2 regions of the Actinoallomurus oryzae genome follow, and region 2 is predicted to be linked to the other one. Evidence: riboswitches for the same ligand, from Rfam matches in the RefSeq annotation. Region 2 holds a riboswitch; the other holds the start of a gene.
The links. A riboswitch is a leader RNA that binds a small molecule or an ion and turns the genes downstream of it on or off. The one in region 2 is predicted to bind cyclic di-AMP.
Positions count from the first base shown of each region.

Region 1: it holds a riboswitch for cyclic di-AMP, as region 2 does, so the genes downstream of both, ABEA10_RS23825 (C40 family peptidase) here and ABEA10_RS18105 (CHAP domain-containing protein) in region 2, are expected to answer to the same signal.

Region 1 covers NZ_BAABHF010000025.1:40,131-45,240, reverse strand. The annotation lists gene ABEA10_RS23835 (M48 family metallopeptidase) at 1-468, opposite strand, end outside; gene ABEA10_RS23830 (basic secretory protein-like protein) at 511-1,854, opposite strand; gene ABEA10_RS23825 (C40 family peptidase) at 1,990-2,511, opposite strand; cyclic di-AMP (ydaO/yuaA leader) riboswitch at 2,570-2,795, opposite strand; gene ABEA10_RS23820 (C40 family peptidase) at 3,109-4,089, opposite strand; gene ABEA10_RS23815 (C40 family peptidase) at 4,124-5,020, opposite strand.
Region 2 covers NZ_BAABHF010000019.1:852,548-857,657, reverse strand. The annotation lists gene ABEA10_RS18120 (acyl-CoA dehydrogenase family protein) at 1-973, opposite strand, end outside; gene ABEA10_RS18115 (TetR family transcriptional regulator) at 970-1,593, opposite strand; gene ABEA10_RS18110 (RlpA-like double-psi beta-barrel domain-containing protein) at 1,810-2,367, opposite strand; gene ABEA10_RS18105 (CHAP domain-containing protein) at 2,508-3,266, opposite strand; cyclic di-AMP (ydaO/yuaA leader) riboswitch at 3,278-3,421, opposite strand; gene ABEA10_RS18100 (sirohydrochlorin chelatase) at 3,977-4,741, opposite strand; gene ABEA10_RS18095 (phosphoadenylyl-sulfate reductase) at 4,723-5,110, opposite strand, start outside.

The DNA of each region.
Region 1 (5,110 bases), on a different contig from region 2:
TTCGGTGGACAGCCCGTACCGGTGCAGCACGGTCTGGGACCACACGTCGAACGGCAGGCCGGCGAGCCGGGTCAGCGCCGCCAGCACGACCGCCGCCCCGACCAGCCGCAGCGGCCACCACCGCAGGGGCCGGGTGACCGAGCCGAGCAGCCGCGCGCCGAGCGGCGTGAGGCCGAGCAGGAGCACGACCAGGAGGCCGGCCGCGAGCCCGGCGTACGCGGGCGGGTCGAGGGTGTCGTTGAACGCTCCGCTGCGGGCGATCTGCGCGGGGGTGAAGTCGAGCCCTGGATCGGCCGTCGCGCGGGCGCCCGGCAGCGGGTGCCAGGGAGTCGTCACCAGGATCACCACCGCCAGCAGCGCGCACAGGACCACGGCGGCGACCGCCGCCCCGCGCCGATCCGGCGCTGGGCCGGGCTCCTGCCTCGCCTCGACCGCGACCGCCGGCCCGGCCGTACGACGTGCCCTCACCGCGTGCTCCTCATCTGGCTGCTGCGTGGCGTGCCCCATGGGTCACGCCAGTTCCCGGCGGACGTACGCGCGCCACAGGGCGTCGAACCGGTCGGTGCCGATGCCCAGGACGCTGCGGAGCGCATGGTCCTGGAGCCGCGGGTCGCCCGCGTCCTGCGGCTCCGCCTCGGCCGTGCGGTAGAGCCGTACGAGCCGGTCCTCACCGTAGCGCTCGGCGACCATGCGGCAGGCGAGCCACGCCTCCTCGTACGCCGCCGAGAGCCGGTCGCCCGAGCCGGCGAACTCCTTCGTGCCCGGCAGGGTGGCCGGCACGCCGCTGGTGGCGATGAGGTCGGCCAGCTCGCGCCCGGCCGCCTTGGTCGAGACCCCGGCCTTCTTGTAGCCGACGTAGTCGGCGAGTCCCTCGATCAGCCACATCGGGGTCTTGCCGTCGCGCGCTCCGCCCATCGCGACGTGCACGAGCTCGTGGGTCAGGACGACGTGCCGGCCCAGGGCGGTCAGCCGGCCGAACGCGGTGGGGGTGATGACGACGCGGTCCTCCCCCGTGTCGCGGCCGCCCTCGTCACCGGTGACCGTGGCCAGCGCGGCGATGTCGCCGAGGTTGCGCACGTCCCCCACGAGCTCTTCGGCCTCCTGCTCGGTGGCCGGGACGAGCGCCACGACGCGCCGGGCCCACCGGTCGCCGACGACGCCGGAGACGGTACCGATCCCCTGGTCGAGGCGGGCGGCGATGTCGCGCAGTTCGGCGGTACGGGCGGCGGAGTCCTGACCGGCGACGGCTCCGTCCTCGGCGAGCACGATGCTGCGCCGCCCGTGGACGACGGTGAGGCCGCCGCCGTTCCAGATCTGCGGGTCGTCGCGCAGGCCGTGCGCCGCGCCGTCGCCGGAGATCGTCCAGCCCGTGCCCGGGCGGCGGTCGAAGGTGAGGTATTCGGTGGAGACGAGGTCACGGCGGTCGAAGCCGCGCAGCCGGTAGGTGAGCCGGAGGCGGGCCGTCCAGCCGTCGTCGGCCGCCACGGCGGGGCGCGTGTCGGCCAGGGTCTCCTTCCAGACGGCGAGCGGCACCTTGGCCAGGTTGTCGAACAGCGTCCGCTGCCCGGCGCGGAACGCCTGGCCCGAGGGGTCGACGGTGGCGAGGAAGGCGGCGCGGTCGCGGTCGAGGACGGCACGCGAGCGGCGCTGGAGCAGGGAGTTCACCGTGGCGGCGCTGGGCGCGGGCGGCGCCCCGGCGACCGGCCGGGAGGAGGCGGCGGCCCGGCTCTCACCGTCGTGGAACGCGATGTAGCCGACCCCCGCGAGGAGGTTGGCCACGATCGCCAGCCCGGCGAGCCCGGCGAACATGGCGGGCGCGGTCGCACGCGAGTCCAGGTTCCCCTTGGCCGGCATGCGCGCGATCCTAGCCGCCGCGACCGGGTGCCCCCGCCGACGGCACCCGCCATCACCCGTCCACCGGACCCGGAACGTACGCGACCGCCGGGGCGTCCTCGCGGACGGGCCCCGGCGGTCGCCTGGACGGGTGCCTCAGTACGGGCGGGCGGCGCCGTTGAAGTGCGCCCGGTAGTAGCTGTTGATCAGCACCTGCTTGACGTGCGTACCGGAGTGGGGGGCGTGGATCATGTAGACCTTCCTGCCCTTGACCTTCGAGACGATGCCCGTGTGGCCGTCGCCGTAGAAGTACACCAGGTCGCCGGTGGCGAGGTCGGAGAACTTCACGTGGCGCTTGACGTGCCGGTGCTGGGCGTCCGCGGTGCGCGGGAGCTTCACTCCGGCCTTGCGGTAGACGTACTGCACCAGACCGGAGCAGTCGAAGCTGCTCGGGCCGTCGCCGCCATAGCGGTACGGCTTGCCGATCTGCTTACGGGCGACGGCGACCGCCGTCAGCCCGACCTTGTGTCGCTTGCTCCAAGACGTCTGCTTCGTCGTCGTGCTCGCGGCCGCCGTGGGGATGGCGACCGGGGTGACGGTGGCGACGGTGTCCGATGAGGCGGATGCCGTCGAGGCCGTCAGGACCGTGGGCGCGAGGACCGCGCCCGCGGCCAGCATGCCGCCGGCGAGGCGGACGCGCGTCGGCGAAGCGGTCGAGGGGGTGCGAGACAGGATGCTCTCCTTCCGTGTGCGCCTACCGGGTTAGCTGACGGGTTCGGGCTGGGAAGAGGTCGCCCTACGGTCCGCCCGCCGCACCACGGCCCGCGGTCACGGTCTGTCCGCCGCACCGCTGTCTGCCTGTGATGACGCAGGACGCACCGATTCACCCCGGGGGATCCGCGCCCTTCGCGCGTATGTGGGTCCCCGGCTCCGCGTGCCCGCGGACTCGGCGCTCGCGGCCGCCTGACACGCCCTCTCACGGGGCGGTTCTCCGGTGACCGGCCGCTTATCTCTGCATTTCGGAAAGCCGAGAGGATGATCCACCCGATGGAATGTGTTCCACAACACATTCGAAGGAAGGGCGAATTCCCTCACGTCGGCTGCACGCGACACATGGGGCGTATCGCATAACTCGGCGCACGCTAACAAGGCACCTATGAATACGCAAATTCGCCGTCAGAGCGTACGAGAGAAATTACCTAAGGTGAATTCGCCCCGACCGAAAAAGGCCCTCCGGGCACTGACGCGCCGGAGGGCCTGTGGTGTTCGTTCCGGTCAGAGCAGGCGACCGCCGCCGTAGTACACCTGGCTGTAGTACGCGTCACTGAGGCTGGAGATCTTCACCACGTCGCCGGTGTGCGGCGCCTGGATGAACTTGCCGTTGCCGACGAACATCCCCATGTGGTCGTTGTTGCTGAAGAAGACCAGGTCACCCGGCTGGAGGTCGGCCTTCGCCACACGCCGGCTCGCGCTGTACTGGTTCGGCACGTAGTGGCTGAGGTTGATGCCGATCTGCTTGTAGGCCATCATCGTCAGGCCCGAGCAGTCGAAGGAGTTCGGGCCGGCGCCACCGAAGACGTACGGCTTGCCGAGCTGCGCGCAGGCGTACTTCAGCACCGTTTCGGCGCGGCCGGTCGCCAGGATCGAGCAGTTGGCCTTGGACGAGCCCGGGTCGATGTTGCGCCCGAGCCTGTTGATGAGCGCCAACTGCTTCCTGATGGCCGCATTGGCCGACGCCCGCTGCTTGTCGACCTGGTCCTTCTGCTGCTTGAGCTGCTCGGCCGCCTGCTCCGCCAGCGCCTTCTGCCGCTCCAGCCGCTGCGCGGACGCCAGGAACTGGTTCAGCTCCGCCGCGCGGTTGCTGGAGACCTTGGTGAAGGCCGACATCTGGTCGAGCACGGCCTCAGGGTCCTTGGCCCCCACGAACTGGGGGATGTCCCCCGCCGCGCCGCCCTCCTTGTACGCCGCCGCGGCGAGCTGAGCGACCCGGGTGTGCAGCTGGTTGAACGTCGCCTGCTCGACCGTGACGGAGGACTTGAGCGCCTTGAGGTGGCTCTGCGCGGCCTTCCAGTCCTCCTTGGCCTTGTTGTACTGGTTGGCCAGCTTGTCGACCTGGTCGTTGAGCTTGGCAAGCTGCTGCTTGGCGGCGCTCAGCGAGGGCGTCGGCTTGGCCTCCGCGGGGGCGGCGGGCAGGACGAGCCCGGCGAGGACGGCCGCTCCGGCAGTACCGACGATCCAACGACTGGTTTTGGACATGGTTGAACGCTTCATCTCCACTGTTGTCAGCTCCCTACGGACGGCCCGCGCCGTAGTAGTTCGAGCTGTAGTAGCCGCTCAGGCTCTCGATTTGAACGACCGTGCCCGTGTGCGGTGCGTGGATGAACTGGTTGTTGCCGACGAACAGGCCCACGTGGCCCAGGTTGTCGAAGAAGACCAGGTCGCCGGGCTGGAGGTCCGAGCGGGCCACGCGGCGGGTGGCGTTGTACTGGTCCGGCACGACGCGGGGCAGGCTGACGCCGGCGTGACGCCAGGCCATCATCACCAGCCCGGAGCAGTCGAAGCTGTTCGGTCCGGCGCCGCCGTACTTGTACGGATCGCCCTTGTGGGCGTAGGCGTACTCCAGGGCGAGGCGGGCGGGGCCGGACGCCGGCCCGTTGTAGGTGCCGCCATGGCTGCCGCTGGAGCCGCCGCCGAGCCTGTTGACCAGGGACTGCTGCTGCGCGGCCTGCTTCTTCAGCTTGTCGAGCTGCGACTTTTCGGACTTGAGCTTCGCGTTGAGGTCGGCGGCGGCCTGCTGCGCCTGCGCCTTCTGACGCTGCAGCAGCTGCGCGGCGTTGAGGAACTGGGTGACCTCGGTGGAGCGGTTGTGCGCTACCTGGGTGAACACCGAGATCTGGTCGAGCACGTCTTCGGGGTTGTTCGCCGACACGAGGGTCGGGAGGTCGCCGGAGTCGCCGCTCTTGTACGCGGCGGCGGCGAGCTGGGCGACCCGCTCACGAAGGTGCTCGTAGGTCTTTTGGTCCTCGGCGACCGACTTTCGCAGAGCGTCGTACTTTTTCTTGGCGGCCTGGCGCTCTTCTTTGGCCTTGTTGTAGACGTTGTCCTGGTGGTCTACCTGGGAATTCAGCTTCTTGAGCTTGGCCTGGCTCTCTTTCAGCGTCGGCTTCGGCGCTGCTTCGGCAGGCACGGACGGCAGCACCAGCGCCGCCGACGCCGCTACGCACAGGGTCGCCAGGGCACGTGCCCCGGCTCTGCCTCCCGGCAGCCAACCGGCGGT
Region 2 (5,110 bases):
TCAGGGTGGCGCCGAACGCCTGCCGGTGCGCGACGTGGTGCGCCGCCTGGACCAGGCCCTGGCGCATGCCGGCGGCGGCGCCGATGACGCAGTCGAGCCGCGTCATGTTCACCATCTCGATGATGGTGCGGACGCCCCGGCCCTCCTCGCCGACGCGCCAGGCGACGGCGCGTTCGTACTCCACCTCGGCCGAGGCGTTCGAGTGGTTGCCGAGCTTGTCCTTCAGGCGCTGCAGGCGCATCGGGTTGAGCGTGCCGTCGGGCAGCACGCGCGGCAGCAGGAAGCAGGTCAGGCCCTCCGGGGCCTGGGCCAGCACGAGGAAGACGTCGCACATCGGCGCGCTGGTGAACCACTTGTGCCCGGTCAGCAGGTACGTCCCGTCGGCCTGCGGGACCGCGCGGGTCGTGTTGGCGCGGACGTCCGAGCCGCCCTGCTTCTCCGTCATCGACATTCCGGCGAGGATGCCGGCCTTGGTCAGCGGCGGGCGGAGGCCGAAGTCGTACGTGCCGGAGGTCAGCAGCGGTTCGTACGCGCGGGCGAGCTCGGGCTCCTGGCGCAGCGCGGGCACCGCGGCGTACGTCATCGAGATCGGGCAGCCGTGCCCGGCGTCGACGCGCCACACGTAGAACTTGGCGGCGCGGGCCACGTGCGCGCCGGCGCGCTCGGTCCACGCGCGGGCGTGCAGCCCGTGCCCGACCGCGACCTTCATCAGCTCGTGCCAGGCGGGGTGGAACTCCACCTCGTCGACGCGGTGGCCGTACCGGTCGTGGGTGCGCAGCACCGGGCGGTACTCATTGGCGAGCCGCCCCCACTCCTGCGCCTCCTCCGAGCCGGCCAGCCGGCCGAGCTCGTGGATCTCCTCGGTCGCCCAGCCGCCGCCCTCGCGGAACAGCCCGTCCAGCAGCGCCGGGTCGTCGGCCACGTCGTAGCCGGTCAGCGGGGGGACCTGGTTGAACACGTCATGCGTCGTCATGGGACCGCTCCGATGCTGCGCTGGGCGAAGGTGATGAGGTGAGCCGTGTCGCCGGTGACCTCGGGGACCCGCGCGGTGCCGGCGGCGGCACCCGCCGCCAGCGGGGCGACGAGGGCCTCGCCGATCGCCCCGACGAGCGCCGCGGCGCTGACCTGGACGTCCTGGTCGGGCAGCTCGCCCGCGGCGATGCCCCGGGTGATGAGCGTCGCGATCGCGTCGGCGTACGCGCGCCGGAACACCAGCCGCTCGGCGTCGACGGCCGGGTCGGCCGGCTCGGCGAGCAGCGCGTACGCCATCCGCGGGGCCCGCAGCGCGCGGCCCGCGAAGGTCTCGATCACCGCGGCGACCGCCTCGGCGGCGGTGCCCTCCAGGGCCGCCGCTCGCGCGACGGCGTCCACCTCGCGCCGGGACGCCGTGCGGAACACCTCCGCGACCAGGTCGGCCTTTGCCGGGAAGTGGCGGTAGACGCTGCCGGTGGCGACACCGGCCCGGCGCGCCACGGCGGCCACCGAGCATCCCGCGTAACCGTGCTCGGCGACGATCGCGAGCGCGGCGGACAGGATGCGCTCCCGCGAGGCGCTCAGGCGCGCCTCGACGCGGGGCGTGCGGCGGTACGGCACACAAGAATTGAACCGCAGTTCACTTCTTCGACGCAACCACGGAAAAACGGTCCGTGGCTCTGCGGGAGTACGGTCCGGGCCCCTCGGAAACGGTCCCAGCACTTCAGAAACGGTCCGGGCCTCTCGGAGAACGATCCGGGGCCTCGGAAAAAGGTCCGGGGCCCCTCGGGCGGAGGGGCCCCGAACGCCCCCAGGGGGGATGGGGGCGGGAGAGGGCTACTTCTCGGAGATTCCGGTCGCCATGTCGTAACCGGTGCCCGAGTGGCGGTAGACGGGGCCGTCGCCCAGCTGCAGCACCTGGAACTTGATGGGGATCGAGTTGGACCGGGTGCCGGTGAAGTACTGCATCATCTCCTCGGACAGGTCGATGATGGCCGGCGGGTTGTGCTGGGCGACCGCCCATTCGGCCGGGCCGAAGTCCTCGACCACGCCGACGGCGCTCTTCTTGCCGACGGTGATCTTCACCTTGGTGCCGAGCGGCCAGTACGGGCTGGCGACCGTGTGGAACGACATCGGCTTGCCGGACGCGGTCTCCGCGTCCCAGAACGACGTGCCGGTGGAGACGCCGCCCGGCAGGGCGGCCTTCTTGTCGGCCTTCTCAGTGGGGGCCTGGCGGGGCAGCTTGACCGCGTGGCCCTCCGAGCCGGGGCCCAGCAGGCCCGAGTCCTCCTGCGTCACCTGCACGCTGCTCGTACGGGCGGCCGGGGACGAGTCGGTGGAGTGGGTGAGCGCGACGGACAGGCCGGCGCCGGCAACGACGACACCGGTCGCCACCGAGGCGATCGTCTTAGTGGAGAATCGATCCAGGGAATGCTTGGCGAATTCGAACATGGGGGGATGGCCTCTCAGCACAGGGGAGTCGACGTGCAGGGCGGGCCGCCCCGGCCGGCGCGCGGCCGGGGCGGGGAGAGGGCTCAGGCGTCGCTGGAGCCGTACTCGGGGTAGCCGTAGCCGACGACCGACGACTTGTCGCGCGTGCGGATCTTCACGGCGTTGTCGGTGTTGCCCTCGATGGTCTGGATAGTCCCGTCGTGGTTGTCCTTGATGACCATGCCGACGTGGTCGATGTCGTCGATCGACTTGCTTCCGCTCCAGGAGAAGAAGACCACGGCGCCGGGCGTCGCGTTCTCACCCCAGCGGCCCTGGTCCTTGAACCACTGGGCGTGGGTGCGGGTGAAGGCGTCCGCGCCCATTCCCTTCACGCCCAGCTTGGCGCCGATCCAGGACACGAACATGTCGCACCAGTTCGCGTTGGCGTAGTCGGAGACCTTGCCGCCGTCGCGCTGGACGCCGCGCTCGGCCCACGGAGAGGAGACGAACCACTGTTGGAACTTGGTGCCGCCACCGGAGGAGTCCTCGGTGACGCCCACCTGGGACTCGGCGAGTTTCAGCGCGTCGCTCGCGCTGGGCAGCACCTGGCGCTTCTCGGTGTTGACGTTGCCGGCCTTCTTGTCGGCCAGGGCCAGCGTGTCCGGCTTCTTGGGGGACGCGGCGTCGTGGGGCACGGTCGCCACTGCTCCGGCCGAGACCGCGTCGACCTTCTGGGAGGATCCGGCCGGGGCCGCCGCGATCAGGCTGATCGCGGTCGCGCCGACGGCGGTGACGGCGGCGAGGGAACCGCCGAGTCTGGTGTTACGCAGCAGACGGCATGACTTCTTGTGTCGACCTGACACGTTCGAGCACTCCTTTGCTTCCATGCCGCTTACCGGGTTAGCTGACGGGTTCGGGCGTGGAAGCTGCCCTACGGCGCAAAGGGGATGCGCCGATTCACCCCAGTGGTGCGGTGGGTCCCCGGTTCCGCGAAATGCGGATTCAGCGGGAGCCGTCTGAGGGGACGGCTCGAAGAACAGGGGGATGGCGGGCCGTGTGTACGGCCACTTCTCTCAGGTCTAGGGGATCTTGTCGTCCATTCGTCCGGTGCACTCCTGACTTCCCGGCGCCTGCCGATCACCCCACGGGCTCGGGCGGGAAGTCGCCCTGCGGGCACACTGGAGGCGTGCCACACGCCCTGTCAGAGACACGGGGTCCGGCTCCGTCGCTTCGCGGCGGATGCGGCGCGTTGCCGAACCGGCATCGGAGGTGGATCCATGAGGGGGGATCGCAAGGGGATGCGCGGAGCGGCGCTCTTGGTTATGAACCGTCGCGGCCCGGAAGGGGGGCCCCTCTCACGCGTCGTCGCGTGCCGCACGCGGTGGTGCTGGTGGGCAGGCCCTGGCCGGCGGAGATATTACGGACGGCGCATGGGGGGCGCCGCCGGTCAACCGAACATAGCAAACATATTTCGGGCCGTAAAGGGTGAATATGGACATCCGCCGCCTCTGACCTGCGAGAAGATCACGTGGCCGGGTCTGTCAAGCCCGAAACCCCGATGAAATAAGGGTTTTCAGCCGACAGCTGCTTGATCACCGAGCGTGATGATCTCGGTGTAGCGCTGCTCGATGATCTCGGCCAGCTCGGGCGCGGCGCCGAGCGCCGCCGAGACGGCCGTCGCCCCGGCCGCGAGCGACTCGTCACGGACCTTGTCGGCGAAATGGCCGGGGGCGAGGAAGTAGGAGGCGACCGCGACCCGCGGAGCCCCGGCGTCCAGCAGCCCGCGTACGGCCTCGGCCGGCGTGGGGCGCGCGGCGGAGGCGTAGGCGGGGACGACACGCCGCCATCCGAGCCAGCCACGGGCCATCCGGCCGATCGTCGCGTTGGCCGACGGGTCGCTCGACCCCGCGGCGGCCAGCACGAGGGCCGTGTCCGGATCGGGCGTCACACCGGCCTCGGCCAGCCTCCGCTCCAGGGCGGAGATCATCAGCGGGTGCGGCCCGAGCGTCGCGCCGTACCACAGGCGCATCCGCGGGTGGTCCCGGCGCACCTCGGTCAGCGCGCCGGGGATGTCGGTCTTGCTGTGGTACGCGGCGGTCAGCAGGAGGGGGAGGACGGCGGCCTCGCCGGCGCCGTCACCGGCGAGCGCCCCGAGCGCCTGGCCGGGCGTCGGCGGCGCGTGGTCGAGGTAGGACGTGACCACCCGCAGCCCGGACCGGCGGCGTACGAGGTCGAGCAGATCCTCGACCGTCGCCGCCGCACGCGGGTCCCGGCTGCCGTGCGCCACCGCCACCAGAGGCGGCGGGAGTGCACAGGTGATCAGAGGTTGATGCCGCATTCGGACTTACCGGTGCCGGCCCACCGGCCGCTGCGCGGATCGTCGCCGGGCGCGACCCGCTGGGTGCACGGCTCGCAGCCGATGGAGGGGTAGCCGTCGTACTGCAGCGGGTTGACGAGGATGCCGTTCTCCTCGATGTACGCGCCGAGCTGCTCGTGCGTCCACCGGGCGAGCGGGTTGACCTTGACCTTCCCGCGCGAGGCGTTCCACTCCACGACCCTGGCCCCGCGGCGGTGCGCGGTCTCCTCGCGGCGGATCCCGGTGATCCACGCGAGGTACGGCTCCAGGGCGCGGTTCAGCGGCTCGACCTTGCGCAGGTGGCAGCACAGGTCCGGGTTCCGGCCGTAGAGCCGGGGCCCCAGGTCGCGC